Regions from separate parts of the Pseudarthrobacter sp. efr-133-R2A-89 genome, predicted to be linked through region 1. Evidence: riboswitches for the same ligand, from Rfam matches in the RefSeq annotation. Region 1 holds a riboswitch; each other region holds the start of a gene.
The links. A riboswitch is a leader RNA that binds a small molecule or an ion and turns the genes downstream of it on or off. The one in region 1 is predicted to bind S-adenosylmethionine.
Positions count from the first base shown of each region.

Region 2: it holds a riboswitch for S-adenosylmethionine, as region 1 does, so the genes downstream of both, QRM95_RS08180 (cobalamin-independent methionine synthase II family protein) here and QRM95_RS09420 (aminotransferase class V-fold PLP-dependent enzyme) in region 1, are expected to answer to the same signal.
Region 3: it holds a riboswitch for S-adenosylmethionine, as region 1 does, so the genes downstream of both, QRM95_RS14090 (bifunctional o-acetylhomoserine/o-acetylserine sulfhydrylase) here and QRM95_RS09420 (aminotransferase class V-fold PLP-dependent enzyme) in region 1, are expected to answer to the same signal.

Region 1 covers NZ_JARVSE010000005.1:43,952-53,440, reverse strand. Annotated here, with positions in the region: gene QRM95_RS09460 (DUF4097 family beta strand repeat-containing protein) at 1-253, shown strand, start outside; gene QRM95_RS09455 (PadR family transcriptional regulator) at 253-714, shown strand; gene QRM95_RS21155 (50S ribosomal protein bL37) at 834-908, shown strand; gene rsrA (mycothiol system anti-sigma-R factor) at 1,011-1,271, opposite strand; gene QRM95_RS09445 (sigma-70 family RNA polymerase sigma factor) at 1,268-2,041, opposite strand; gene QRM95_RS09440 (DoxX family protein) at 2,318-2,866, shown strand; gene aroA (3-phosphoshikimate 1-carboxyvinyltransferase) at 2,873-4,261, shown strand; gene rsgA (ribosome small subunit-dependent GTPase A) at 4,245-5,360, shown strand; gene hisN (histidinol-phosphatase) at 5,405-6,229, shown strand; SAM riboswitch class IV at 6,371-6,484, shown strand; gene QRM95_RS09420 (aminotransferase class V-fold PLP-dependent enzyme) at 6,522-7,940, shown strand; gene QRM95_RS09415 (class I SAM-dependent methyltransferase) at 8,040-8,798, shown strand; gene QRM95_RS09410 (metal-dependent transcriptional regulator) at 8,874-9,489, shown strand, end outside.
Region 2 covers NZ_JARVSE010000004.1:98,690-108,178, forward strand. Annotated here, with positions in the region: gene QRM95_RS08135 (ArsR/SmtB family transcription factor) at 1-39, shown strand, start outside; gene QRM95_RS08140 (GAF and ANTAR domain-containing protein) at 102-848, shown strand; gene QRM95_RS08145 (hypothetical protein) at 932-1,555, shown strand; gene QRM95_RS08150 (alpha/beta fold hydrolase) at 1,626-2,666, shown strand; gene QRM95_RS08155 (HAD-IIA family hydrolase) at 2,663-3,505, opposite strand; gene QRM95_RS08160 (TrmH family RNA methyltransferase) at 3,564-4,220, shown strand; gene fbaA (class II fructose-bisphosphate aldolase) at 4,343-5,362, shown strand; gene QRM95_RS08170 (DUF3151 domain-containing protein) at 5,363-5,782, shown strand; gene QRM95_RS08175 (uracil-DNA glycosylase family protein) at 5,864-6,496, opposite strand; gene QRM95_RS08180 (cobalamin-independent methionine synthase II family protein) at 6,708-7,916, opposite strand; SAM riboswitch class I at 7,930-8,034, opposite strand; gene QRM95_RS08185 (SipW-dependent-type signal peptide-containing protein) at 8,211-9,017, shown strand; gene QRM95_RS08190 (signal peptidase I) at 9,066-9,489, shown strand, end outside.
Region 3 covers NZ_JARVSE010000008.1:20,199-29,687, forward strand. Annotated here, with positions in the region: gene QRM95_RS14090 (bifunctional o-acetylhomoserine/o-acetylserine sulfhydrylase) at 87-1,412, opposite strand; SAM riboswitch class IV at 1,456-1,570, opposite strand; gene QRM95_RS14095 (VOC family protein) at 1,757-2,395, shown strand; gene QRM95_RS14100 (HNH endonuclease signature motif containing protein) at 2,612-4,264, shown strand; gene QRM95_RS14105 (CPBP family intramembrane glutamic endopeptidase) at 4,308-5,087, opposite strand; gene QRM95_RS14110 (DeoR/GlpR family DNA-binding transcription regulator) at 5,222-6,010, opposite strand; gene QRM95_RS14115 (amidohydrolase family protein) at 6,109-7,320, opposite strand; gene QRM95_RS14120 (NAD(P)/FAD-dependent oxidoreductase) at 7,332-8,447, opposite strand; gene QRM95_RS14125 (glycine C-acetyltransferase) at 8,557-9,489, opposite strand, start outside.

The DNA.
Region 1 (9,489 bases):
TGATTTCGGTTCCAACTCCGTCTCCGGAGACCTGACCATTCAGCTTCCGCACGATGTCGGCGTCGACATCGTGGCCAAGTCGGCCGGCGGGGCGGTGGTCCTCGACGGCCAGCAGTGCTTCCTGGCCAACGGAAGAGTGGAAACGATTGCCGGCCCGGATGAACAGCTCATGCTGGTCAGGACCAACTCGGTGTCCGGCAGGACATCCATTGTCCACGCCACGGAACCCGGCAGCGGGGAAGCGCACGGCTGATGCCTGCCGTCTTCGCACACGGTGCGTTGCGCTTGTACCTGCTTGCCCTGCTCGAAGGCGGCCCCAAGCACGGGTACGAGCTCATCAAGGCGCTCAAGGACCGGTTTGGCGGAGCCTACTCCCCCAGCGCGGGAACAATCTATCCACGCTTGGGCAAGCTTGAAGCGGACGGCCTGGTGGCCACTGAGCCGTCCGGACGACGCACGACGTACCGCATCACGGCAGAAGGCCTTGCCGAGCTGAACCACCGCCAGGTGGACCTGGCAGCAGTGGAACGCGGAATCACCGCTTCCGTGCAGCAGCTCGCCATAGACCGGATGGTGCAACAATTCCGCGATGGCATCCGCGCCGACCTGCAAAGCCAAGAACCGCCGGCGCCCCTCAACGCGGTGGCACTGGATCATGTCCGGCTTGTCCTGGAAGAAGCCCGCGCAGCCATCGGCGCTGCGCTCCACGGGTAGGACGCCGTCAACCTGCCAGACCGCCGCAGGTCACCCGCCTGCTCCGGTTCGCGGGTCGCCAGATCATGTGGGAGACTGGAGGGCAGCTCTTTTGAGTACCAACAGTAAGGAGGCCAGCTATGAGCAAGCGTGCACGCAAGCGTCGTGACCGTAAGCGTGGCGGCGCGAACCACGGGAAGCGCCCCAACACCTAGGCAAATGCCAGGGACTACGGTTCAAGCAAAGGACCCCGAAGCCATTCGGCTTTCGGGGTCCTTTGCTGTCTGCGGCCATTGTTCGCCGGCGTGTGGGCGTTCCTACGCCTCCACCGGACGGATGGCGTGGATCCGGTCCAGGATGGCGTTCTTCAGATTGTCCGGAGCGGACTCCGTGCAGGAGCGCTTGACCATGTTGCGGATCACGCACTCAAGGTCATACTGCTGCGTGCACTCGGGGCAGTCGTCAAGGTGGTTCTTGATTTCAGTAAGGTCCTCGCGGGTCAGCGCCCCGTCAAGGTACTCATAGATGCGTTGCATCCGGGTGTCGTCGCAATCGCCCAATCCCTGGCAGTCGCTCATTTCCTGTTCTCCTGTGGTTTGCTTCCTGCCGCATCCGATGCATCTGCGGCCGTTTTGAATCCGCGCTCGGCGGCATATTCCGCGAGCATGTCCCGCAACATTCTCCGGCCGCGGTGGAGCCGGGACATCACGGTGCCGATGGGCGTGTTCATGATGTCTGAGATTTCCTTGTAGGCGTAGCCCTCGACGTCGGCGAAGTACACCGCCAACCGGAATTCCTCCGGAATGTCCTGGAGCGCCCGTTTGACGTCCGAATCCGGGAGGTGGTCCAACGCCTCGGCCTCGGCCGACCGCAGTCCGCTCGACGTATGGGACTCCGCCCGGGCAAGCTGCCAGTCCTCGATCGTGTCCGAATTGGACTGAAGCGGCTCGCGCTGCCTCTTGCGGTAGAGGTTGATGTAGGTGTTGGTCAGGATCCGGTACAGCCACGCTTTGAGGTTCGTGCCCGGCTTGTACTGGTGGAACGCCGAAAATGCCTTGGTGTAGGCCTCCTGGACCAAGTCCTCGGCATCTGAGGGGTTCCGTGCCATGCGCATCGCAGCCGAGTACAGCTGGTCGACGTACTGCATGGCGTCCCGTTCGAAGCGCAGGCGGCGGTCCTCGACGGTCTCCGCGGCAACGTCCAGGGCGGCGTCCTCGGTTTCCGGCCCTGCGGCCGGACCAACCTCCTCCGCCGTTGCGGCAGATGCCGGCGGGGCCGGTGCCGAGCCGTTCGCTGCGCCAGGTGAAGCCTCATACATGGCCGCGACGGCCGGATCCAGGGTGCTCATTGCCTTCAAGTCTACTGTCAGGCGCCCTGCCCGGGGCGTGCCGTACTCCAAGGGATCGGCAGCCAGTGCTTCCACTGCCACCGGACCCGCAGGCCTCGTTCCGTCCAACACCTTCCCCAAGGGCCAACTCCGCTCTGTATCGGGTGAATAATCGTCGGGCCGCATGTCGGTGACCCGTCAGCCATAACCCCTTCCCGCAGGCAAATATTCCCCAAAAGTGCAAGACTAGGACCGACTCCGCCGCGTTCAGCGGTTCGTCCATCCAGGAGGAAATCCATGTCCTTTGTCCGCACGCTCGCACGGCCCATGCTCGCCTCCAGTTTTGTCATTGCCGGACTGGATAAGCTCAAGAACTCCGACGACACCGCGCAGCAGCTCTCACCACTGCTGCGCAAGGCCGCGGCCTCGCTTCCCTTCCAGGCGAGCGAGAAGACGCTCGCGCGTGTTATCGGCGGTACCCAGGTGGGCGCCGGCGTCCTGTTCGGCCTTGGAAAGTTCTCCAGGCTCTCCGCATCGCTGCTGACGGTGGTGTCCCTGCTCAACACGTTCGTTGAGTGGCGCAGCGCGGACATCAGCAGCAAGGAAGGTCGCGAGACCCGCCGCAACCAGCTCCTCAAGAACCTGTCCCTCAGCGGCGGTGCGCTGCTCGCCTCGGTGGACACCGCAGGAAAGCCGGGACTGGCCTGGCGCGCCGAGCACCTTGCCGCAGGTGCCCGCCGGAACGCCTCGCACCTGGCCGCCGATGCGCGCGAGACCACGAACAAGAAGCTGCACAAGGCGGACAAGGCTGTCCGCCGCGCCGTCGACCACGCCACGGGAGCCTAAGCACGAATGACCGCAGCAACTGCCGCCCGGGACGCTTCCGGAACACCTGTCCAGCACTGGGACGCGCCTTTCGCTTCCCGGCCCGTCAATGCCACCGTCACGGTGCCCGGCTCGAAGTCCCTGACCAACAGGTACCTCGTTCTGGCGGCATTGGCGGATGGGCCGTCCAAGTTGCGGGCGCCCCTGCATTCCAGGGATTCCGCGCTGATGATTGATGCGCTGCGGCAGCTTGGCGCCACGATCACGGAGGTCCCGGGCGACGGAACCTTCGGCCCTGACCTCGAAGTGGTTCCGTTGCCCGCATCCGCGCCGGCGACAGAGGCCAGGATCGACTGCGGGCTGGCCGGTACGGTGATGCGGTTCGTTCCGCCGCTCGCGGCGCTGCGCAACGGGGCCAGCGTGTTCGACGGCGACCCGCACGCACGCAAGCGTCCCATGGGGACCATTATCGAAGCCCTCAAGGCCCTGGGTGTGGGTGTCTCAGCCGAAGACGGCAGCGCCCCGTCGTCCCTCCCGTTCGCCGTGGCGGGCAAAGGCTCCGTCCGCGGCGGCCACTTGGTGATTGATGCCAGCGCTTCGTCCCAGTTCGTCTCCGCCCTCCTGCTCGTGGGGGCCCGGTTCGACGACGGCCTGCATCTTGAGCACGTGGGCAAACCGGTACCAAGCCTGGACCACATCAACATGACGATCGCGGTCCTGCGCGGCGCAGGCGTGTCCGTGGACGATTCCGTGCCCAACCACTGGGTGGTGGCGCCCGGACCCATCCGTGCCTTCGACCAGCGGATCGAACAGGACCTTTCCAACGCGGGCCCGTTCCTGGCGGCGGCCCTCGCCTCCCGGGGAACGGTCCGGATCCCCAACTGGCCGGCGGAAACCCAGCAGGTGGGCGACCTGTGGCGCAACATCCTCACCAGCATGGGCGCCACGGTCACGTTGGCCGGCGGCGTCCTGACCGTCACCGGCGGTCCGGAGATCAAGGGTGGCGACTTCGCGGACACCAGCGAACTCGCCCCCACCGTCGCTGCGTTGTGTGCCCTGGCCTCGGAGCCCTCCCGGCTCACCGGGATTGCGCACCTGCGAGGACACGAAACCGACAGGCTGGCCGCCCTGGTGGCCGAGATCAACCGGCTCGGCGGGGACGCCGAGGAAACCCCGGACGGGCTGCTCATCCGCCCCGCACGGCTGCACGCCGGCGTCGTGCACAGCTACGCGGACCACCGGATGGCCACGGCCGGGGCAATCCTGGGACTGGCAGTACCGGGCGTCCAGGTGGAGGATATTGCCACCACAGCCAAGACCATGCCCGACTTCCCACAGCTGTGGGCGGGCATGCTGGCCCAGGAGGGCACGTCCGCTGCCGGACCGGAAGGGCGCGGCAGTGGCGCGGAGCACTGATTCCTGGGACGAATCTGACGTCAGGATCCGCCCGAGCAAGAAAGGCTCCAGGCCCCGCACCAAAGACCGCCCCAGCCACGATGACGCTGTGACCGGCCGGATCATCACGGTGGACCGTGGCCGGTACACCGCGGTGGTGGGTGAGGACTCGGACAACGAGCGCGTGGTCATCGCTGCGCGGGCCCGCGAGCTTCGCCGCAATCCCGTGGTGGCCGGCGACTTCGTCTCACTGGTGGGGGACGTCTCGGGAGCCCCGGACACGCTGGCCCGGTTGGTGAAAATCCAGGACCGCCGCACGCTCCTTCGCCGCAGCGCCGACGATACCGACCCCGTGGAGCGTGCTGTGGTGGCCAACGCGGACCAACTGGTCATCGTTGTGGCGGCTGCCAACCCCGAGCCCCGCACCGGCTTCATCGACCGCGCCCTGGTGGCGGCTTACGACGCCGGGATCGCGCCGATCCTGCTGGTAACCAAGGCCGACGTCAAGGACCCCGCCGAGCTCCTCTCCAATTACACGCACCTGGACTTCCCGGTCATCATCAGCAAGACCGCCGACGCACAGGCCTCCGGGATCGACGCGCGGTCCGACGACGGCCTCTCGGCCCGGCTGGACAGCGCCGCGGTGGCCGCCCTCCGCGCGCACCTCGACGGTACCGTCACCGTGATGCTGGGGCATTCCGGGGTGGGCAAATCCACCATGGTGAACGCACTGACGGGTGCCGAGCGCGCCACCGGCGGCGTCAACGCCGTCACCGGGCGCGGCCGGCACACGTCGTCGTCCGCGCTGGCACTTCGGCTGGCGGACGCGCCGCCCGGCAGCTGGATCATCGACACCCCGGGGATCCGGTCCTTTGGCTTGGCGCATGTGGATCCGGACAGGATCCTGCGCTCGTTCCCGGATCTCTCCCCCGGCATCGAAAACTGCGAACGCGGCTGCAAGCACACGGCAACGGCGGTCAACTGCGGGCTGGACGAGTGGGTGGACGGCGGACACGCCGGCCCCACCGGCGCCGCCCGCCTGGCGTCCCTGCGGCGGCTGCTCGGCGCCGATCCTAGGATGGAAGCACAGGAAACGAAGGAGCTTGGCAGCGTCAACTGACGCGTTCTCCCGGCAGAAACGCCCGCAGACGGTAGTTTGGAACCATGATCCAACCCGCTTCGAGTTACAACGATGACCTGCGCCTGGCCCACGTCCTGGCCGACTCCGTGGACGACCAGACGATGAGCCGGTTCAAGGCCCTGGACCTCCACGTCGAGACCAAGCCGGACCTGACGCCGGTCACCGACGCCGACAAGGCGGCCGAGGAGGCCATCCGTGGCCAGCTCTCCCGCTCCCGGCCCCGCGATGCCGTCCTGGGTGAGGAATTCGGCAGCACCGGCCACGGCTCACGGCGCTGGATCATCGATCCCATCGACGGGACCAAGAACTTCGTCCGCGGCGTCCCGGTCTGGGCCACGCTGATCGCCCTCGTGGACGAGGGCGAGCCGGTGGTCGGCGTCGTCAGCGCACCGGCATTGGGCAAGCGCTGGTGGGCTGCCAAAGGCATGGGGGCGTACATGGGCAGGTCCCTGGCCGCCGCTACGCGGCTCCGGGTCTCCAACGTCTCCAACCTGGCCGACGCCTCCCTCTCCTACTCCAGCCTGGGCGGCTGGAAGGAACGCGGAAACCTTGACGACTTCCTGGGCCTGACGGAGGACGTGTGGCGGACCCGGGCGTACGGGGACTTCTGGTCCTACTGCATGGTGGCCGAGGGCTCGGTGGACATCGCCTGCGAACCCGAGCTGAACTTGTACGACATGGCTGCCCTCGTGCCGATCGTGGTGGAGGCAGGCGGCCGCTTCACGTCCCTCGAAGGCGAAGACGGACCGTTCGGCGGCAATGCCCTGGCAACGAACTCGATCTTGCATTCAGAGGTGCTCCACCGGCTGAACCCGGACCTCGACGACCTGCTGCAACAGGCTCCCTGACCGCAGAAAAATCGAAGAATACGACGCCGGACGCCTCCTTTGGGGGGCGTCCGCGGCCGTTTCTTCGGCAGGACGTAACAAAAGCCTTAACAATTGCCGCGGCTTCAGTCCTGCCCATTCCATGTTCTACGCTTTTATCCAGGTCACGAGTGCCAGCGCAAAACCCCGGTTTGCTGGCCGGCAACCCTCCATTCGCGGTGGGGTGCCCCGGGTGACGACCAGGCCGGTCCGGAGCGGATACGGCAAGCGCGGATTCCACTATGCCGGAGTCCTGTATCCAAGTGAGGTCTCTGTGACAACTGCCACCGTCTCCCCCCAGTCCGCCACCGCCAACACCGCCGCGCCGGATCCGCGCCAGGCCATTGCCGGCCGGCCCCTCGCTGCAGTCACCGGCGCCGAGATCCAGGCGCCGCTGATCTCCGGCGGCCACGTCCGCTACGCAAACCTCGACTACGGCGCTTCTGCCCCGGCACTGTCAGTGGTGTCCGCGTACCTGAACGAGATCCTCCCGTATTACGCCAGTGTCCACCGGGGCGCCGGGTACGCATCCCAGATCAGCACCTCCGTGTACGAAAACGCGCGCAACATTGTCCGGGACTTCGTCGGAGGCCGCCCCGATGATTCGGTCATCTTCACCCGTAACACCACCGACTCCCTGAACCTGCTGGCCGGCTGCCTGCCGCTGGCGGGCGGCCGCCCCGCCGGGGACGTGCTCTACCTGGACATCGAACACCACGCCAACCTCCTGCCCTGGCAGGGTGTCCCGCACCGCAGCATCGTCGCCGCGGACACCATCAGCGGCACACTGGAGGCAGTCCGCGCTGAACTGGAGCAGGGCGGGGTCAGCCTGCTGGCCGTCACCGGCGCCTCCAACGTCACCGGCGAGATCCTCCCCATCCGGGCCTTGGCTACACTGGCGCACCAGTACGGCGCACGGATCGTGGTGGACGCCGCCCAGCTTGCGCCGCACCGCCGGGTGGACATCAGCGCTGACGACGTCGACTATCTCGCCTTCTCCGGACACAAGCTCTACGCTCCGTTCGGCGCAGGCGTCCTGGTGGGACGTGCGGACTGGCTGGACGCCGGCGTTCCCCACCTGGCCGGGGGCGGTGCCGTCAAGGAAGCAAGGCTCGACGGCGTCAGCTGGGCCACCGGACCGGCCCGCCACGAGGGCGGCTCACCCAACGTGCTCGGCGCAGCCACCCTGGCCCGCGCCACCCAGGTGATCGCCGAACTGGACCAGGCCCGGTGGCACGCCCACGAATCCGCCATCCGTTCCTTCCTGGTGGAGGGCCTCCAGGGCATCGACGGCGTCACCGTCCACCAGATCTTCAAGGACACCAATCCGGAAACGGACACCATCGGCGTGGTCAACTTCTCGGTTGCAGGCTACGACGCCGGGCTGGTGGCCGCCTACCTCTCGGCGGAGCACGGCGTGGGCCTGCGTGACGGACGCTTCTGCGCCCACCCGCTGCTGAAGCGCCTGGGCCTGCCCAACGGATCACTCCGGGCGAGCTTCGGCGTCGGATCCCGGCTGGAGGATGCCGAACGCCTCCTTGCCGGCATCCGCACACTGCGCAGCAGCGGGTTGGGCTGGGACTACGTGGTTGACGCAGGCCGCTGGGTGCCGGCCAACGATTCCCGCACCTACCCGCACTGGGCACCCAACACCCCGGGCACGGCCGGCGCGGCCCCCTGTATCGACGACTAGGGGGCGCTTCCCGCTCCCGCTCCTGGTCCGCCGGCACATTTCCATGGCCGTGCGGTAAATTCGAGGGGCATCAACAGTCGGAATTGAAGGAGTCCACGCGTGGTTCGGGGTGGCCCCAAGCTTGATCACGTGCGCCGGCGGGAACTTGGCGGCAGTTTCCGGGACGGCGGACGGCATTACCAGCGCGTCAGGCCGGGGTACCCCGTCGAATCAGCCCGGTGGCTGGTGCCGGCGCAGGCCCGTGACGCACTCGACGTCGGGGCCGGTACCGGAAAGTTCACGGCCCTGCTGCTGGAGCTTGGCCTGGAGGTAACCGCCGTCGATCCTTCCACGGACATGCTCGCCCAACTCGCGGCGCACTGCCCTGCTGCCACGGCCTTGGCGGGAACCGCGGAGGCGACCGGGCTGGCCGAAGCCTCCTTCGACGTCGTCACCGTGGCGCAGGCCTGGCACTGGTGCGACGCGCTGCCGGCGAGCACCGAACTTGCCCGTGTCCTGCGCCCGCACGGAACGCTCGGACTCATCTGGAACCAGCTGGATACCTCGGTACCCTGGGTGCACAGGCTTTCCAGGATCATGCATGCCGGCGATGTGTACCGCCCGGGCCACAAGCCTGTGGTGGGGCCCGAATTCACCGGGCTCGAAGGGCACGTCATCCACTGGCAGGACAGCGTAACCACCACCGACCTGATGGAACTCACCAAGTCCAGGAGCTATTACCTGCGCGCCGGCGAGGCAACCAGGGCCAAGGTCCTGGCGAACCTGGACTGGTACCTCCACGACCACCTGGCCTACGCGCCCGACCAGGAACTCGATCTTCCCTACCTCACCTTGGCGTGGCGCGCCGTGAAGGCGTAGCGGGATGGGTTTTCCCGGCGCCGCCGCAGGCCACGCGGACCCGGCCACGGCAGGGAACCCGGTAGGCTTGAGCCTGTGAAGACCAGCGCGCCATCCTCCTCCATCGAGGACTACGTCAAGGTCATCTATTCATTCACTGAATGGCAGGACAAGCCCATCACGTCCTCCCAACTGGCCCAGCGGCTCGGGGTGGCGAACTCGTCAGTGTCGGAGATGGTCCGCAAGCTCAAGGACCAGGGCCTGGTGGACCACAAACCGTACAGCGCCGTGACCCTGACCGACGCGGGACTGCGGCTTGCGCTGGCCATGGTGCGGCGCCACCGGCTGATCGAAACCTATCTCGTGGAACGCCTGGGCTACAGCTGGGATGAAGTCCACGATGAAGCCGAGCAGCTGGAGCATGCAGTGTCGGACACGTTCATCGAGCGCGTCGCCGCCAAGCTCGGGGACCCCAGCCGGGATCCGCACGGCGATCCCATTCCCACGGCGGACGGCCAGGTGCTGATGCCGCGCGCCCACCTCCTCGCCGAATTGGACGAGGGCCATAGCGGCAGGATCACCCGGATCAGCGACGACAACCCTGAGCTGCTCCGCTACCTTGCCTCGCAGGACATCGAGCTTGACGCCCGCGTGGAAGTGCTGGGGCGGCGGCCCTTCGGCGGCGCACTCGTGGTGCGGATCGGCGGTGACC
Region 2 (9,489 bases), on a different contig from region 1:
CTGGGGCCCGCACTTGGTCAGGGCCAGCGGGTGACCTAATATTTGCCTTATCACCCTTCAGTTGCTTGGAGACCACGCACTTGCCCAGCCCAGAACATCCTTTGAGCGCTACCGACAAGGTCCAGAACCTGATTTTGGACAGCGCCGACTTTGAGGACTTCCTCAACGAGCTTGCGCGCTTTTCCGCGCACCAGATGGCAGGCGACGGCGACGACGCCCTGTGCGGTATCACACTGCTCCGTGACCGCAAGGCGGCCACAATCGGCTGGAGCAGTGACTCTGCCCGGGAAGTGGATGAAATCCAGTACTCCCTGTCCCAAGGGCCGTGCCTTACCGCGGCAAAGGACGAACGCGAGGTCTATGTTCCGGACCTTTTCGAGGAGGACAGGTGGGGGCCGGACTACGCCAACGCTGTTGCGTCCCACGGGCTGCGTTCGGTGCTTTCCCTGCCCTTCAACCTGCAGGGCGAGGCCAAGGCTGCCTTGAACCTCTATTCCGACGTCCCGCACAAGTTCGATGGCGGGGCGGCTGCCCGTGCGCGGGACTTCACCAGGGAGATTTCGCAGGCACTGCGCCTAGCGGTCAGGTTCTCACTGCATGCGGACAGCGCCTCAAATCTCCGCGCCACCCTGGAATCGCGGACCATCATCGACATCGCCATTGGCATTGTCATGGCGCAAAACCGCTGCAGCCAGTCGGCCGCCGTCGAAATCCTCACGGAGGCGTCCAGCAACAGCAACACCAAGCTGCGGGACATCGCCAGGTCGCTGGTGGATTCCGTCGGCGGGGCAGGCGCGCACACCCACTACCAGGAGCCGGGAAGCGTCAGGCCGGGCCAGAGCGCCTGAGGGACGGCTTGTGCGGGGCTCCCGCTGGAGGTTACGCTTGCGGAGGTTGAGCCGTCGGCCATAGAACCTCTTTTGGAGTACCTATGGACCGCGCGCTTGACGCACTAGTTGACCTCGATGTCTCAGCTGACATCGTCCGGATTGAAGTCCGGGGAACCCTTCGCCACGACACCCGTGCGGAACTCGTCCACATTATTCGACGTGTCCGGCGGATGGGCCTGCGTTGCCGCATTTGTGTTGACCTTTCGCAGGCTGCCCTCATTGAATCATCGGCGCTCGCCGGGTTGCGCGGCGACCTGAACGCCATGGACACCAACTCCCTGCCAGGCCTGCCCTCCGCGGGGGTGACCCTCCAGCTCGTAACCGCCAGTTACGACCGCAATGCCGACGGCCCGTCGACCACCCAACCGCTCCTCATGGACGACGATGTTACGGAGCTGTTCACCGGTGGCGGTGATTTTGCCGAGGGACTTCCTCAGTTGCCGGTGATTTTTTTCGAAGTCCTCTACGGCCGCCCGCTGACCGAGTACTCGGACGAAGAACTGCTCAACGCCAGCGATTCCGTCTTCGCCCTGCTGGACAACCCGCAGGCGTTTGACGGTGCGGACCTGCTGGGCCGCTACAACGACATTGGCCTGGAAATCGTCCGCCGGCAGCAAAAGCCCCAGGCTCCGTTCCCCGCAGCGGAGGGCCAGGCGGCCAGCTGACCGCCGCGTCGCGGAATGGTTACATACCGCTCCTTGCGGCGTTTAGTTCAGGTGTGCTTACGGTAGGGGTGTGCCGTATGAGGGGGAGAGAGGTCCGGAAAACCGGCGCGGGGTCCCCCAGGCCCGGCTGCTGGCGGAGGCGGCTGCCCTCAGACGCTTTTCCCGCCGGACGTTCCTCGCCGGTGCCGGGGCCTCAGGGTTGCTCGCTGCGGACATGCTGCTGACCCGTGAAGTGCAGTCGCAGCGCCAAACCACCAAGATCCTGCCTGTTGCGGATGATTTCGCCGACGCCTATTACCCGGACGCCTGCTGGTTCCTCTTTCCCGGGTACAAAACCAGCTGGGAAGAAGCGCAGTGGATCCTCAACACCCTTCGCGGCTCGCTGAACAAGCGCGCCCGGCTTGCCGCCGTCGGCTATTCCAACCTGGGCCTGGACGTCACCGAAGTGGTCCGCGCGATCTCCGAGTACGTCGCCGTGGAGAAGATCACCAAACTGTTCTTCTATGGGCACAGCTTCGGCGGCATGCTGGCCACCCAAGTAGCCGCCCGGCTCCTTGCCGTGGCAGGTATCCAGGTGCAGTTCATCCTGCTGGACTCAAGTCCCTACAGTGCGCATGACGTCCTGGACCAGAGCTGGTTCGACGGCGTGGTGTTCCTTTACGAGCGCGGCTTCAGGTTCCCGTCCACCCTCCGCGGCGGCTACGAACTGGGGGAACGGATCATCCACAAGGACGAACGGAGCTGGCGCCAGATCCTGGACCAGACGCTGGAACAACTTTCGCCGATCGCCCCTTCCAGCGTGCTCATCCAGACCGAGTCGGCGTACATCTACCACTTCGAGGGCAGCCAGTTCGCGGGGCAGCTTGGAACGGCCAAGATGGCCTACGTCGGCAACCCCAAAGACCAGACCGTCGACTACGAAACGGCCTCGGAGACGTGGGCCGTGGCGTTCAAGGACAACATGGTATCCAGCGGCCTGCAAACCATCGGAGCCGCGCCGGCCCACGCCAGCCCCGGCTGGAACCCGCAAATCTACCGGCCCCTCCTGACGGAGCTGCTGGACGAGTACTTCCCGTTGCCCAGGGGCGGCTCCCGGGTAAGTATCTTCTAGATCTGGTTCTTCAGGTCCGCCACGGAGTTCAGCACCTGGTTGGGCCGGAACGGGTAGGCGGCAATATCGTCCTTATGCGTGATGCCGCTGAGCACCAGCACCGTGTGCAGGCCCGCCTCCATGCCCGCGATGATGTCCGTGTCCATTCGGTCACCGATCATGGCCGTGGTCTCGGAGTGGGCGTCGATCTGGTTCATCGCGGAACGGAACATCATCGGGTTCGGCTTGCCCACAATGTAGGGTTCCCGGCCGGTGGCCTTGGTGATCAGGGCGGCGATCGCCCCGGTGGCTGGCATGGGGCCGTCCTTGGACGGGCCGGTGGCATCCGGGTTGGTCGCTATGAACCTGGCGCCGGCCAGGATCAGGCGGATGGCCATGGTGATGGCCTCGAAGGAGTACGTCCGGGTCTCGCCGAGCACCACGAAGTCCGGATTCTGGTCGGTGAGGATGAAACCCGCCTCGTGCAGCGCCGTCGTCAGGCCCGCCTCGCCGATGGTGTAGGCGCGGTTTCCGGATTCCGAGCCGCGCACCTGGTCCTTCAGGAACTGGGCCGTGGCCAGCGCCGAGGTCCAGATATTTTCCTCCGGGATTTCCAAACCTGAGGAGCGCAGGCGGGCAGCAAGGTCGCGCGGGGTGAAGATCGAGTTGTTGGTCAGCACCAGGAACCGCTTGGATGTATCCACCCAGCGCTGGATCAGCTCCGCAGCGCCCGGAATAGGCTGGTTCTCGTGGACCAGGACGCCGTCCATGTCCGTCAGCCAGCATTCAATTTCTTGGCCGTTGCGGTAAACCGCGGGGTTTCCTGCTGCCTGGACTTCTTCTGCCACGTCTACCTCCACCGGTGATGAATGCTCCAGTGGTCCAGTCTAGTGTTGAAGGGTGAACCAAACGCCCGGGATGACAGACGAACCCAACCGCGAGCCCGGGGATGCCGAACCCGCCAAGGCCGAGGTCGGCGTCGGGCCCTGGGAAGGCGAATGGCCGGAAGGCGACCACTGGGACCCTGACCTCCTGGCGGACGGGGACCGGCGCAACGTGCTGGACAAGTACCGCTACTGGAAACACGAGGCGATCGTTGCGGAGCTGGACTCGCGGCGGCACAACTTCCACGTGGCCATCGAAAACTGGCAGCACGACCTCAATATCGGCACGGTGGTGCGCACCGCCAACGCCTTCCTCGCCAAAGAGGTCCACATTATCGGCCGACGGCGGTGGAACAGGCGCGGTGCCATGGTCACCGACCGCTACCAGCACGTACGCCACCACCCCACCGTGGAGGACTTCGTCCAGTGGGCGCAGGGGGAGGGGCTCGCCATCATCGGGATCGACATCTTCCCGGACTCCGTCCCGCTGGAAACCTACGAGCTGCCCCGGGACTGCGTGCTGGTGTTCGGACAGGAAGGCCCGGGCCTGACTTCGGAGGTCAACGAGGCAGCCGTCGCCACCCTGTCCATCGAGCAGTTTGGCTCCACCCGGTCCATCAACGCCGCCTCCGCAGCCGCCATCGCCATGCACGCCTGGGTCCGCCGGCACGTCTTCGGCCAGCACGTCTGAGTATTACCAACCCGTGACCCGAAACACCCGGCCTGCCCGGGAATGGCTAGGATGGTGCCTAGCCGTAAGCGGTCTACTTGAGGGTCATCCACCCACAGACGAAACTCAGCAGAGGAGCCAGCATGCCCATTGCAACCCCAGAGATCTACGCCGAGATGATCGACCGCGCGAAGGCGGGCGGATTCGCCTTCCCCGCCGTCAACGTCACGTCCTCGCAGACGCTGAACGCGGCACTGCGGGGCTTCGCGGAGGCGGAGTCCGACGGCATCGTGCAGGTCTCCACCGGCGGCGCCGCCTATTGGTCCGGCGCGTCCACCAAGGACATGGTTGCCGGCTCCCTGGGTTTCGCGGCCTTCGCCCGCGAAGTTGCCAAGAACTACAACGTAAACATCGCCCTGCACACGGACCACTGCCCCAAGGACAAGCTGGACGGCTTTGTCCTGCCGCTGCTTGAGGCTTCCGAGGCCGAGGTCAAGGCCGGCCGCAACCCGCTCTTCAACTCGCACATGTGGGACGGTTCCGCCGAAACCCTGCAGGAGAACTTGCGCATCGCCCGCGACCTGCTCCAGCGCACGGCTGCCGCAAAGATGATCCTCGAGGTGGAGATCGGCACGGTCGGCGGCGAGGAAGACGGCGTCGAAAACGCCATCAACGACAAGCTCTACACCACGGTCGAGGACGCCCTGGCCACCATCGACGCCCTGGGCGCCGGCGAAAACGGCCGCTACATCACCGCACTGACCTTCGGCAACGTCCACGGCGTGTACAAGCCCGGCGGCGTCAAGCTGCGCCCGGAGATCCTCAAGGACATCCAGGCCCAGGTGGGTGCGAAGATCGGCAAGGACAACCCGTTCGACCTCGTGTTCCACGGCGGCTCCGGATCCTCGGACCAGGAAATCGCCGACGCCGTCTCCTACGGCGTCATCAAGATGAACATCGACACCGACACCCAGTACGCCTACACCCGCCCGGTGGCCGACCACATGTTCAAGAACTACGACGGCGTCCTGAAGGTCGACGGCGAAGTGGGCAACAAGAAGACCTACGACCCCCGCGTCTGGGGCGCTTCCGCCGAAGCCGGCCTGGCGGCCCGCGTGGTGGAAGCCACCAAGCAGCTCGGTTCGGCCGGAAAGACGTTCTAGATGTCGGATGAGTTCCGCAGGAACCTGATGGGACCCGAGCCCACGCTCCTGCCTGCCGAGACCGAGGTCAATGCGCAGCTGGAAGCCGGGCACGAGGCCCTGGACCTGGTGGAAAAGCACCCCACGTCCTCACTGTTGTGGGCGATCCTGGCCGAGGAAGCGTGGACCGAGGGCCGCACCATCGACTCCTACGCGTACGCCCGGGTGGGCTACCACCGCGGACTGGACGCGCTGCGCCGCAACGGCTGGCGCGGCGTCGGGCCTATCCCGTGGGAGCACGAGCCAAACCGCGGGTTCCTTCGTGCGCTCTACTCCCTGGGCAGGGCTTCCTCGGCTATTGGGGAAGCCGAGGAGCCGGAGCGGATCGAGAAGTTCCTGAACGACTCGGACCCCGCGGCGAAGGCAGCCATCGAGGGCTAGATTCGAATAATTACGACGACGGCAGGTCACCTTCCCCGGGAAGGTGACCTGCCGTCGTCGGTGGTTGAGCCTGCCGAAACCCTAGGCCTGGTTGGCGATTCCGGTGCGGGCCATGGCATCGGCGTAGGCCGTATGCATGTCCGCCAGGAACTCCTCCTGGCGGGCCGGTGAACCGGCGAAGGCGCGGCCACTCAGGGAGCGGACCTTGTAGGTCTTGAGGCCGCGGCGCCACAGCAGCGGTACTTCGGTCTTCAGCAGCAGGTTGGCCAGGCGGTTTGCCTCGGTGCCGTGCGCCACGATCACGGAGGCACGGGGGACGAGGGCAAGGAACTTCAGCAGCGGCTTCAGGCCCGCCTGCACCTGGTCCGGGGTGAATTTACCGTTGGCCTCGCCCGGGACGTGCCACGGGTGGACGTTCCAGGGCATCACGAATTCCGGGCGCAGGCCAAGCTTCCACTGGATGCCCAGCATGCGGGTCGCGGCGTCCTGGTCACCGGCAGTGATGAAACCGGACTGGTCCATCTCGCCAATGTTGGAGTACAGGCTGATGATGCGGCATTCCTCAACATCGTGCATGGGGTCCACATAGGGCACCACGGTTCCGGGCTTGGCGTCCTGCAGGGAATCGCACAGCTCGTTGACAGCGGCAACGCTGGGCTCGTAGCGGCGGCTCATGAGCTGTTCGTGGAATGTTTCGGGGGCCAGTGCGGTCATGAAGGGCTGGTTCTCCTGCGGGGATTGATGTTGCGTCCACCGCCGAAAATGGGCGCACGGTGGCGCAGCTCATCAACGGTGGTTAGTTGGGGTGGGCCGATTCCGGGTCGGCCTTTGCCAGTTTACCAAGCCCGGAGAAACGAAACGCCGGTCCAGCGCACCTCATTCATGGCGCAGTGGACCGGCGGTCATTCCCGGAAGGGGCGGATAACTACCAGAGGCGCTTGGTGGCGCGGCGGGCGCCCTCGCCAAGAGCCTCCAGCTTGGCGAAGGCGATCTGCGGATGCACCCGGCCGCCCAGGCCGCAGTCGGTGGACGCGATGACGTTCTCGCGTCCCACCAGCTTGGCGAAGCGGACAATCCGGTCCGCGACCAGGTCCGGGTGTTCCACCACATTGGTGGCGTGGGATACGACGCCGGGGATGATGACTTTGCCCTCAGGAAGGGCGGTGTCCTCCCAGACACGCCATTCGTGCTCGTGGCGGACGTTGGCCGCCTCGAAGGAGTAGGCGCCGGCGTTGACCTGCAGCACTGAGGCGATAATGTCGGCGAAGGGGATGTCCGTAGTGTGCGGACCATGCCAGGAGCCCCAGCAAACGTGCAGCCGGATCTGTTCCTGCGGAAGGTCCCGCAAGGCCCAGTTGGTGGCCTCGACGCGCAGCTGGATGAACTTCAGGTAGTCCTCCAGGGACGGCTCCGGGTTGATCTGGTCCCAGCTCTCGGCCAGGGACGGATCGTCGAGCTGGACCGTCAGGCCGGCGTCGATGATGGCTTTGTATTCCTCGCGCATCGCGTCGGCGCAGGCGTAGACGAGTTCCTCATCGCTCTTGTAGTACTCATTGGCGACGCGGGCGCAGGAACCGGGGGAGAGGGACGCCACGAATCCTTCGCTGAGGCCTGCCGCGGCGAGCCCGGTCTTCAGGTTCCTGATGTCCGAGGCCACCAGGTCATGGCCGGTATATGTCAGGGGCCCGGCGATCTTGGGCTGGGACACGCTCTTCCTGTGCGCCAGGATCCCGGAGGAGGGATCGTTGTACGCCTGGTTGAACGCCTGCCGGTCCCGCCGGTCGGGGAAGGATGTCAGGACAACGTTCCCGGGGGAGGAGCGCCGGACTTCGGCTTCTGCCCACCTGTCCACGGTGGTCGGCTCCAGGCCGCCGAGCCGGGCAAAGGAGTAGTTCCACCAGGCCCCGTAGTCAACGGAGTTTGACATCGTATGCCCGTACTCGCCGTCGTTGGGGATGTCGATGCCCAGGTCCTTCTGGCGCTGGACCACGTCCACAACGGAGTCTTCCAGGAGCTCAAGGAACGCCGGGGTGATCCCGTCGGATTCCTTTGCCGTGTTGGCTGCGATGAGTTCATCGGTGCGGGGCAGGGACCCGGCGTGGGTGGCGCGAATATGGTCGGTGTTGAGGGGCATGCTGGAATCTTCCTTTCCATCGGTCCTGGCAGTAGCACCTTCGGCCGGCAGCTTTCCTGCCGGACCGTGGTTGCTGCGGCGTCATTGAGCCAGGTCTCTCAGCCGCTCCGGATGGTCCACTCTTACCTAAATCCATGATCAGTCCCGGGGCAAATCCAGCACGGGTATGTCGTAGCAGCGGACCGCCGGCTGCGGAGAATTGGTGCGGATAACGTTTCCGCTAACTCTTAGTACAGCGACTTGACTTGACTTCCAGATCAGTGATGGGTTTGGAACATCGGTCTTTTGGGGGAAATGCCGATCGCTCCCCCATACCCGTATCCCGGTCCTTACGGGCCGGGATCTACATCTAAATTGGGGGAAATCTTGGCTGCATCAACCAGCGCTGAGCCGCGCTCTAATAAAGCAAATAAAGTCCGCGCACTTCTGGCCGGCGGCCTTGTGCTGGGCATCGGGGCCGCTTTCACACTGGCGGCATGGACAGACAACGAATGGGTATTTGGCAATTCCGGTGGGGATAATGGGCCGGGCACGCTGACCTACCACATGGAACAAAACACTTTCGGCAACACCAATGGCTCGGGTGTATCCCTCTGGAGCGACAAACCGAACATGCCCACGGTGCCTGATGCGACTGTCGACGGCGCCCTGACGTTCGGTGCCATTTCGGCGGCCCTGAAGCCCGGGGATACTGCTTACGCTCCCATGCAGCTCCGGGCAGCCGCAGGTTCCGAAGCGCTGACTGCAACCCTGGCTGAGGCAGTCAAGCTCGGCGGGAACACAGTGGACACCGACACCAACTCCCTGGCCCTCTACAACGCACTGACCTATCGTGCGGTCCAGGGCGTCTCCCCGGCGAAGTGCATCGTAGGAGACCTGACCACGGGCACTGACATTGTTGGAACCGCAGCGGCCAGTGTCCCGCTGACCACGGTTTCCAGCTCGTCTATTACCCTGGCAAAGGGTGCGGACTCAGCCACAGCCGGCTTTCCGGTGGACCTTTGCTTCGCGATCACGCTTCCTTCCACGGTGACTGATGTGACGTTGCAGGGAAAGCAGACGGTTCCGCTGTGGAGGTTCACCAGCACCGTCAGCTCGTAATACAGCCCTGTGAGAGAGCCCTTGACCCGAATGAGAAGCTCGTCCCCCTTGCCCCCTTTGGCCCCGGCCTGGGGAGGGGCGGGCTTCTGGGCCGTCTTGTCCCGCATCCTCAAGCTTTCCCGTGAGATTGCTCTGACGTTGGTGGCTGTGCTCGGGCTGCTGTGCATCGTGGCGCTGGTGCTGGGTTTCGCCTGCAAAGCCTCGTTCGTGGTGTTCCGGACCGGGTCCATGGAGCCTCTCTACCCGGTGGGAGCTTTGTCCCTCACGGTGCAGGTACCTGCGGCGGAACTGGTCCCGGGCGACGTCGTGTCCGTCAAACGTTCCGGATCCGGCGTCCTCGTCACCCACCGCGTGGTGGCCGTGGAGCCCGCCGGATCCGCTGCGTCACTTCGGCTCAAGGGCGACGCGAACGGCTCAGAGGATCCGCTTCCCTACCAGGTGGACACCGCCCAAAAGGTCCTGGCAACGGTCC
Region 3 (9,489 bases), on a different contig from region 1:
CGAAACACCCCCCGGTCCAGGCCAAGAGTGTGACTGGTTGTGACTTCCCGGCGCTGCCGGCCGGCAGCGCTCCAGCGTGCCTGCGGTCAGGCGTCGGCGCCGCCCTTGGCCGCGCGGAAACCGGCCTCCAGGTCGGCCAGGATGTCGTCGATGTGCTCCAGGCCCACCGACAAGCGGACCAGCCCCGGATTGACCCCGGCCACCACCTGCTGCTCGGGCGAGAGCTGGCTGTGCGTGGTCGACGCCGGGTGGATGACAAGCGAGCGGACGTCACCGATGTTGGCCACGTGGGAGTGCAGTTCCAGGGCGTCGACGAAGCGCTTGCCCGCCTCCGCGCCCCCGGCCAGGTTGAAGGCGACGACCGCGCCGGTCCCCTTGGGGCCGTACTTGCGGCCCCGTTCGTACCAGGGGCTGGACGGCAGCCCCGCGTAGGCGACCGATTCGACGTCGTCCCTTCCCTCCAGCCAGCGCGCCACCTCCGTGGCGTTGGAAACGTGCCGTTCCACCCGCAGGCTCAGCGTTTCCAGGCCCTGCGAAATCAGGAAGGCGTTGAAGGGCGAAACCGCCGAGCCGAGGTCCCGCAACAACTGGACACGGGCTTTGAGGATGTAGGAAAGGTTGGCGCCCAGTGCGCCGCCCTCGCCAAGATCCCGGGCGTAGACCAGCCCGTTGTAGGTGGGATCCGGGGTGTTGAAACCGGGGAACCGGCCGGGGTCCTTGCCGAAATCGAACTTGCCAGAGTCGACGATGACGCCGGCAATGGCCGAGCCATGGCCGCCCAGGTATTTGGTGGCGGAGTGGATCACGATGTCCGCACCCCACTCCAGCGGCCGGATCAGGTAGGGCGTGGACAGGGTGTTGTCCACGATCAGGGGAACGCCGGCGTCGTGGGCCACCTGGGAGATGCCTTCGATGTCCAGGACGTCCTGGCGCGGGTTGGAGACCACCTCGCCAAAGAACAGTTTGGTGTTAGGCTGCACCGCATCGCGCCACTGGTCCAGGTTGTCCGGATCTTCCACGAAGGTGACGGCGATGCCGAACTTCTTCAAGGTGTGGGCGAACAGGTTGTAAGTGCCGCCGTACAGGCTGGGGCTTGCCACGATGTGGTCCCCGGCCTCGGCGATATTCAGGACGGCGAAGGTCTCCGCAGCCTGCCCCGAGCTCAGCAGCAAAGCCGCCAGGCCGCCTTCGAGGCTGGCGATCCGCTGCTCCACCGCGTCCTGGGTGGGGTTGCCGATGCGGGTGTAGATCGGCGCCAGTTCGGCCAGGGCAAAACGGTTGGCTGCGCTCTCGGCGCTTGGGAACACGAAGGACGTGGTCTGGTAGATGGGCAGGGCCCGGGCTCCGGTGGCGCTGTCAGGCTCCTGGCCGGCATGGATCTGGCGGGTTTCGAAGGACCATCCGTTGGACATCTCAGTCTCCTATGACATGGGCCCGGCATGCTGGGAGCACCACGGGCCGCGCTTGCTTCCGGCAATTGCCGGACAGCCTGGTCCTCACCCGGGGCACCCCACCGCGGATGGAGGGTTGCCGGCCAGCGAGCCGGGGCTTGGCGCTGGCACTCATGACCTGCGCCCAGTGTAGGAAGATCGCTCCGGCCGGGACAGCATTGTGACGAACATGGTCTTGCCGCGGCGTGCGCGCCGCGCGGCCCGCGAGGGTCGCAGCTGACGGGCGGGGGACGGCCCGAACAGCCACGATTCCAGTAAGGGTATCCTTAGCTGAGAGCCCGATCACAAAGTGCCAAGATGTTGCCATGCGCATGGATCACGTCTCTTACGCCTGTGAACACGATGGCCTCGCGGCCACTACCGAACGTATTTCAACTGCCCTCGGCGTTGAGGCAGTGAAGGGCGGGGTCCACCCCCGGTTCGGCACCCGGAATATGATCATCCCCCTCGCCGGGCACAAATACCTCGAAGTTGTGGAGGTACTGGACCACCCTGCTTCGGACAAGGCACCGTTCGGACAGGCAGTCCGTGCCCGGTCCGCTGCGGGCGGCGGCTGGATGGGCTGGTGTGTCGAAGTTGACGACCTGGCCCCGTTCGAGGAACGCCTGGGCCGAGCTGCCGTGAACGGCAACCGCAAGTTCCCGGACGGCCGCGAGCTCGTGTGGAAGCAGATTGGCATCCTGGGCCTAATTGCGGACCCCCAGGTCCCCTACATGCTCAAATGGGAAGGCGACCCGTCCCTGCACCCCTCCAACGCCTACGAGAGCAACCTCAAAATGAGCTGCCTGACCATTGCCGGCTCCGCGTCGCGGGTGACCGAGTGGCTGGGCGAGCCGGTGGAGAAGCCGCTTGAGGACGTTGCGGTCGAGTGGGTAGCCCCGCACGGCACTCCCGGCATTCTGTCCGTCACTTTTGAAACCGCCAACGGGGCCGTCACGATCTGATTACCCCTCCCGCTCTCCGGCTTGTTTCCGGAGAGGGGCCGTAGGTACCTGCGCCCAAAGAGCTTCGGCCGCCATCGGGTGGTGACAACGGCGTCACCACCCGATGGCGGCCGAATTCATTTAAGCGTCCCCGGGGAGGATCGCTGAATTATTCGGAAGGGCGCTGAACCACAAGCCTCTTCCATAAATGTCGGACCCTGGTTGGATGATTTCTTTATGGGAATCGTTGCGGATCTGGCGGTGGTGATGGAGGGTGTTTCTGCCTCTGTTGCTGCGCTGTGCGGGCTGGTTCTGGAGGATGCTGCGCTTTGTTCCGGCGCCGATGTTGGTGCTGAAGTGGACGTGGTGCAGCGGCGGTATGGGCTGCGCCTGGAGCGGCTGGAGCTGGTGGCCAGATTGGAAGCTCAGCTCGCGGCGGTGAAAGCCCAAGACGTGGCGGATGCCGTTGACATCCAGCATGCTCTGCTGCCGCCGGACGCCCCGGTGGATGAGCGCACCTACGCGGAGATGTCCGCGGTGGAGGAGATCGCCGGGATCCTCACCATCAGCTCGGGGGCGGCCGGGGCGCTGGTGGAGCAGTCCCGGCGGGTCTGTTCACTGCCACCAGTGTTCGAAACCCTGTCCACGGGTGGGGTGTCCTGGCAGCACGCCCGGATCGTCGCCGACGAAACCGAAGGACTCACCCCCGACTCTGCCGCCGGCCTGGTGGCGCATTTCTTCGACCCCGACACCCCCCCGGCCCGGGGCGCCGCGCCCGGCGACCTTGTCCCGTCCCGGTTCCGGGCGAAGGTCCGGGCCTGGCGGGAACGCCACCACCCCGAGTCCTTGGAGAAACGGCATGTGAAGGGGGTGGCGGACCGGCGGATGGACTACGCCCCGGACCGCGACGGGATGGCCTGGCTCTCGCTCTACCTGCCCGGGGACACCGCGTGCGCGATCTGGAACCGCAGCACCGCCACCGCCCGCGGCCTCCAACGCCCCGATGAGCCCCGCACCCTCACCCAGCTCCGCGCCGACGTCGCCGCGTCCCTCCTCCTCGGCGCCGGGCTGCAGCCCACCACCACCACCGCCGCCGCGGCCGCTGACACCGAGCCCGCCGCCGCGGCTGCTGGTGCCGCTAATGACGCAGGTCCGGGATGCGCTGCCACTGACATCGGCAAGATCCCCACACCCCGGGCCGACGTCCTGGTCACGGTCCCGGTGTTCTCACTGCTCGGCCTCACCGAGGAACCCGCGGTGCTGGACGGATTCGGGCCGGTCCCGGCGTCCATGGCACGGAGGCTCGTCGCCGGCGGGGCGGAAACGTTCTACCGGGTCCTGGTCGACCCCCGCGACGGGGCGCCCCTGGAAATCGGCCGCACCCGCTACCGGCTCCCCGAAACCATCAAACAATGGATCCGGCTGCGGGACCGCACATGCACCTTCCCCGGCTGCACCAACCACACCCCCGACAACGACACCGACCACCTCAACCCCTGGCACCACGGCGGCACCACCGATGCCCGGAACCTGGCCCAGCTCTGCCCGAGGCACCATAGGCTCAAACACGCCCGGCCCTGGACCCCCGACCCGGCCACACGGAATGAACCACCCGGCTGGACCTCACCCACCGGCCGCCACTACCAACCCGAACACCACGACCCCCAACCAACCCACTGGCCACCAGGAACCCTGCCACGTGCCGAAGTTCAAGCGTGGCCGGCTCCGGAGACGGAGGATCCGGAAACGGAGGAGCCTGACGGAAACAACCTGCTGGATCCCGACGAGCTTTGCGCGACTGATGCCCTCTGGGACGACTTCTACGCGAAACCCTTCGTGTTGCCACCAGACCCGCAAGCACAGTGGCCCTTGCTGTTGTCGCTGATGTGACAGCACATGTACGGGTTGAGCCGCCGAGGCTAATTCACCACTCCTACCCCAACCCCACGGCCTTGCCAAAGAGACTGAAACCGACGAACGCCACGATGTCCAGCAGCGCGTGGGCGATGACCAGCGGCATGACGCGGCGGGTTCGGGTGTACAGCCAGGCGAAGACCACCCCCATGATCGCGTTGCCGATAAATGGCCCAAAACCCTGGTAGAGGTGATAGCTGCCGCGGAGCAGGGAACTGACAGCGATAGCGAGAGGCGTGCTCCAACCGGACTTGCCGAAGCGGTCCAAGAGGTAGCCCACCACAATGACTTCTTCCAGGACGGCGTGCCTGATTGCGGACAGGATCAGGACAGGCACCGTCCACCAGTAGGCGTCGAGCGCACTGGGAATGATCGCCGTCGTGATTCCCAACGCACGGCCGGCGGCGTACAGCCCCAGCGACGGGATCCCGATCAGGGCCGCCAGCCCCAGGCCCTGCAGCAGGTCCCTTCCGGGCCGCGCAAAGTTGAACCCAAGCTTCCGGAATGCCGAACCTGATGGACCGGCGTCGCCCGGCGCGGCCTGGCGCTGGTCCGTGAGGAAGTAGAGGACCAGCAGCACGGGAACCAGCGCAAAGATGATGTCCAGCAACTGGTAGGTCAGGTCGAAGTACTCCCGCGTACTCTGCGACCGGTTCAGCGTGGAAGTGCCCTCCGCCAGCGGCGCACGGGTCATCTTATCGAGCAGCTGCACCACGGAGTACACAGCCGATTGGCCGAGTGACAGGCCCAGAACGATCCAGACTTCGAGCCGCAGGCGACGGCGGGAGGGAACCAGCATGTTCCCATCTTGCCCTCAGTTTCTGGATCCGGGCTGATGGAGCGGCCGTAGGGAACCATAAGCCGGGGCAACACCAAGGAGCCAGGCAGCACACCAGAGGGCGCACGGGCCACGCTGGCACCAGCTGCCGGGCGTTAGGCAGGCGCGATAATTACTTCCGTACCCCGGGCTTCGAAGGCCGCCTTGTCGTGCGCAGAAATGCCGGAATCAGTGATGAGCCGGGTGAAGTCGTAACCGTCCATGGTGGCGAAGGCCCGGACGCCAACCTTGGACGAATCTGCCAGAACGTACGAGATCCGGGCGCGGCTGGCGAGCAACGCATTGACCGAGGCCTCGCCTTCCCCGGTGTTGGTGGGTCCCACCTCGGGGTCGATACCGTTGACGCCGATGAATGCGATGTCCAGTACCACTTTTTGCATGATGATGTCCGTATAGGGCCCAACCAGCTCGTAGGAGCGGGGGTTGAGGATGCCCCCGGTGACCATGACTTTGATGTTGGGCCGCACCGCGAGCTGGCCGGCGATGTTGATGGCGTTGGTGACCACGGTGAGGGTTGGCTGGTTGGACGGGGCGTTCAGGTCTTCCCGCGTCGCCAGGATCTGCGCCAGGGCTGTGCTGGTGGTTCCCCCGCACAGCCCAATGACTGCTCCAGGCCGGATCAGGGCTGACGCACACTGCGCGATTTGTTCCTTGGCCTCTGCGTGGTCGTCACGGTTGTAGCGTCCGGGCAGGTCATAGGCCAATGCGCCTGTGGTGGCGCCGCCACGGGTCCGGGTTAGCAGCCGCCGCTTGGCGAGGCTGTCCAGGTCGCGGCGGGCAGTGGCCGGAGAAACATTGAGGCTGCTGACGATCTCATCAACTTCCACCTGGCCGGTCTTGGCCAGGAGGTCAAGAATGGCCGTCAACCGGTCAGTGCGCGTCATGCAGGAGGCCTTTCAGTACACCAGCCACCCTATCGGATGACGTTTCCTGATTATAAGCACAGGCAAACAATCAAGAACAATCACAAATTCGGCAACTTTTACCGCGCCCGCACTCCGGCCCGCCACACAGCGTACGTCAGGGGCATGCCCGGGCGGTAAGCGAGGTGGGTGGCGGAGGGTGCGTTGAGCAGGTGAAGGTCGGCCCGGTGGCCGACGACGATCGAACCTACGGCCCGTTCGCCGTCCGCGTCACGCCCCGCCTCCCGGTGCAGCGCCAAGGCACCGCCATACGTCGCAGCACGGACCGCCTCGTGAACGCTCAGGTGCATCTGCAGAACGGCGGTGGTCACGCAGAATGCCATGGAACTGGTGTAGGACGTGCCTGGGTTGCAGTTGGAGGCCAACGCCACCTGCACGCCGGCATCAAGGAGTGCCCGCGCGGGGGCCAGCGGCTGGCGGGTGGACAGGTCGCACGCAGGCAAGCAGGTGGCCACCGTACCCCGCTCCCCGGTGCCGGTGGCGGGGTCCCACGCAGACCACGAGGCCGCCAGGGCTTTGACGTCTTGCCCGGATAGGTAGTTCACATGGTCAACACTGGCGGCACCCACCTCGACGGCTAGTTGCACTCCCGGCCCTTCGCCCAACTGGTTGCCGTGCACGCGCAGGCCGAGTCCGGCGTCGCGGCAGGCCAGGAGCACGCGGCGCGACTGTTCGGCAGTGAAGGCGCCTTCCTCGCAGAATACGTCCGCCCACTGGACATAGGGCCTGGCGGCGGCCAGCATCGGCCCACAGACCAGGTCGGTGTAGGCCTCGGCATCCTGGCCGGCGGGAACCAGATGGGCACCAAGGTAAGTCACCTGGTCTGCCACTGTGGATGCGATCCGGGCGCTCCTGGCCTCATTCTCAATGTCCAGGCCGTACCCGGTCTTCGTCTCCAGGTAGGTGGTCCCCTGCGAGACGGCCTCAGCCACCCGGCCCATGGCCAGGCGCGTGAGGTCAAAATCGGATGTGGCCCGGGTGGCCTTCATGGTGACGGCGATGCCGCCGGCAGCGTAGGCCTCACCGGCCATCCTGGCTTCGAACTCGGCGGTGCGGTCCCCGGCAAACAGCAAATGGCTGTGGGAGTCCACCCATCCCGGCAGCATGGCCCGCCCGCCGGCATCGACGGCGTCGTCCGCGGCAGGTGCATCGGCCGCCGCGCCGATCCACGAGATCCGTTCCCCTTCCACCACCACGGCGGCGTCCCGCAGGACCCGATGTTCAAGGTCCTGCGTCATCAGCTCGGCGATATTGGTGATCAGGGTGCTCATGGGACCATTCTTCAGCGTCGAATGGACCAGCGTGTGGCAGCCAGTGCCTCCACTGTCCGGGATGCCGGACCGGCCCCGCTCGCACCGCCGCCACCGGATTGCCCGGCAAGGATCTGGGTGGCTGCAAACTCCGCCATGGCTGCGGAGGTCTGGAATCCGTAGCCGCCCTGCCCTGCGAGCCAGTAGAACCCCGGCGCTTCGGCGTCGAAGCCCGCCACCGGCACCCCGTCCGCCGCTTCGGTGCGCAGGCCCGTCCAGGCACGCCGGATGTGGGTGATCCCGAGGGCGGTCGTGGAGTTCAACATGGCCACCAAGCGTTCCACGTCGCCTGGCCGCGGACGCGCATCCTCGGGGCCGCTGGGCACCGTTTCGGACGGGGAAATCAGCACATCCGGGCCGTCCGGCCGAAAATAGAAAGAATTGTCCGCGGCGGCCACCATGGGGCTGTGTCCAGGCAGGGAGCGTTCGACGGCGGCAATCGCCGCAGTCCGCCGGTACGGCTGGAGGCCGAGCTTCTCGACGCCGCTGATCACGGCGAGTTCATCGGCCCAGGCACCGGCCGCATTGACCAGGATCCCGGCCTCAAAGCCTTCGCTTCCGGCGCCCACCTGCCACCCTGAGCCCTGCCGCTGGGCCGAGTGGACGCGCGCGCCCGTGATGATGTCCGCCCCGGCGGCGAGCGCCCTCTCGCGGTGATCCGCCAGCAGGACGGGGGCGTTGCATCCGAAGGACCCAGTGTCCAGCCCTGCGGCGGCAAACGTGTCCGGCAAGAGCGCCGGGGAGAGCTCGAGGGCACGGTCCACCGTGATCGGCTGCATGTGTCCGCTCGCCTCGGATGCCACATCCGGCTCCGAGCCGATCAACATGAAACTGCGCGGCGCCAGAACCGGTTCGGGCAGTTCCCTGTCGCGGGCGGCAAGCAGTTCGAGGGTCCGGACGGTGAGTTCCTGCACCACGGGAGGCCCGTAACTGGGGATGAGCTGGCGGGCGGAGCGGGAGGACGTGTGGTACGCCAGTTCGTGCTCCGCCTCCACCAGCGCAACGTTGCAACGCCCCGCCAGCGCGGACGCCAGGGACAGGCCGGCGATGCCGCCGCCTACGATCAGGACATCGTAATGTGCTGCCATTGGTCCATCCTCGCAGAGTTCACGCCAAGCGGGGGTTCACGCCAGGCGGGAGTTCAGGCCACGCGTGGGTCCATGCCGGGCGTGGGTTCAGGCCAGCCGGCGCTGCCGTCTAGGCTGCCGCCTCGGCACGGCTGGCGACGAACGCACTCACGCATGCTTCGACGTCGTCCGCTGTATGCGCGGCGGACAACTGCACCCGGATCCGGGCGGCACCGCGCGGTACCACCGGGAAGCTGAAGGCGGTGACAAAGACACCGTGCTGCAGCATCCGGTCCGCCACCTTGGCTGCCATGACGGCGTCCCCAAACATGACGGGCACGATGGCGTGCTCGCCCGGGAGCAGGTCGAAGCCTTCCTCGGTCATCCTGCGGCGGAACTGCGCGGCGTTCTCGAACAACCGGCGCCGGAGCTCCGCGGAGTTCTCCACAAGGTCAAGGGCTTTGAGCGTCGCGGCCACGATGGCGGGCGCCAGTGAGTTGGAAAACAGGTACGGGCGCGCCTTTTGCCGCAGCATGGCCACAATCTCGCCGCGGCCGGACACGTAGCCGCCGGACGCCCCGCCAAGTGCCTTGCCGAAGGTTCCGGTGTAGATGTCCACCCGGTCCGAAACCCCTGCATGCTCCGGGGTGCCCGCGCCGCTTGCCCCCATGAAGCCCACCGCGTGGGAATCGTCCACCATGACCATGGCACCGTATTTTTCGGCGAGGTCGCAGATGGCCTCGAGCGGGGCGAGGAAACCGTCCATGGAGAACACGCCGTCGGTGACGATCAGCTTCCGCCGCGCGTCCTGGGCCTCCTGGAGGCGGGCCTCGAGCTCGGCCATGTCCTGGTTGGCGTACCGGTAGCGGCGGGCCTTGCACAGGCGGATGCCGTCGATGATGGAGGCGTGGTTGAGGGCGTCTGAAATGACGGCGTCGTCCGGGCCGAGGAGGGACTCGAAAACGCCGCCGTTGGCGTCGAAGCAGCTGGAGAAGAGGATGGTGTCCTCGGTTCCCAGGAAAGCGGAAACCCTGGCCTCGAGGCTGAGGTGCAGGTCCTGGGT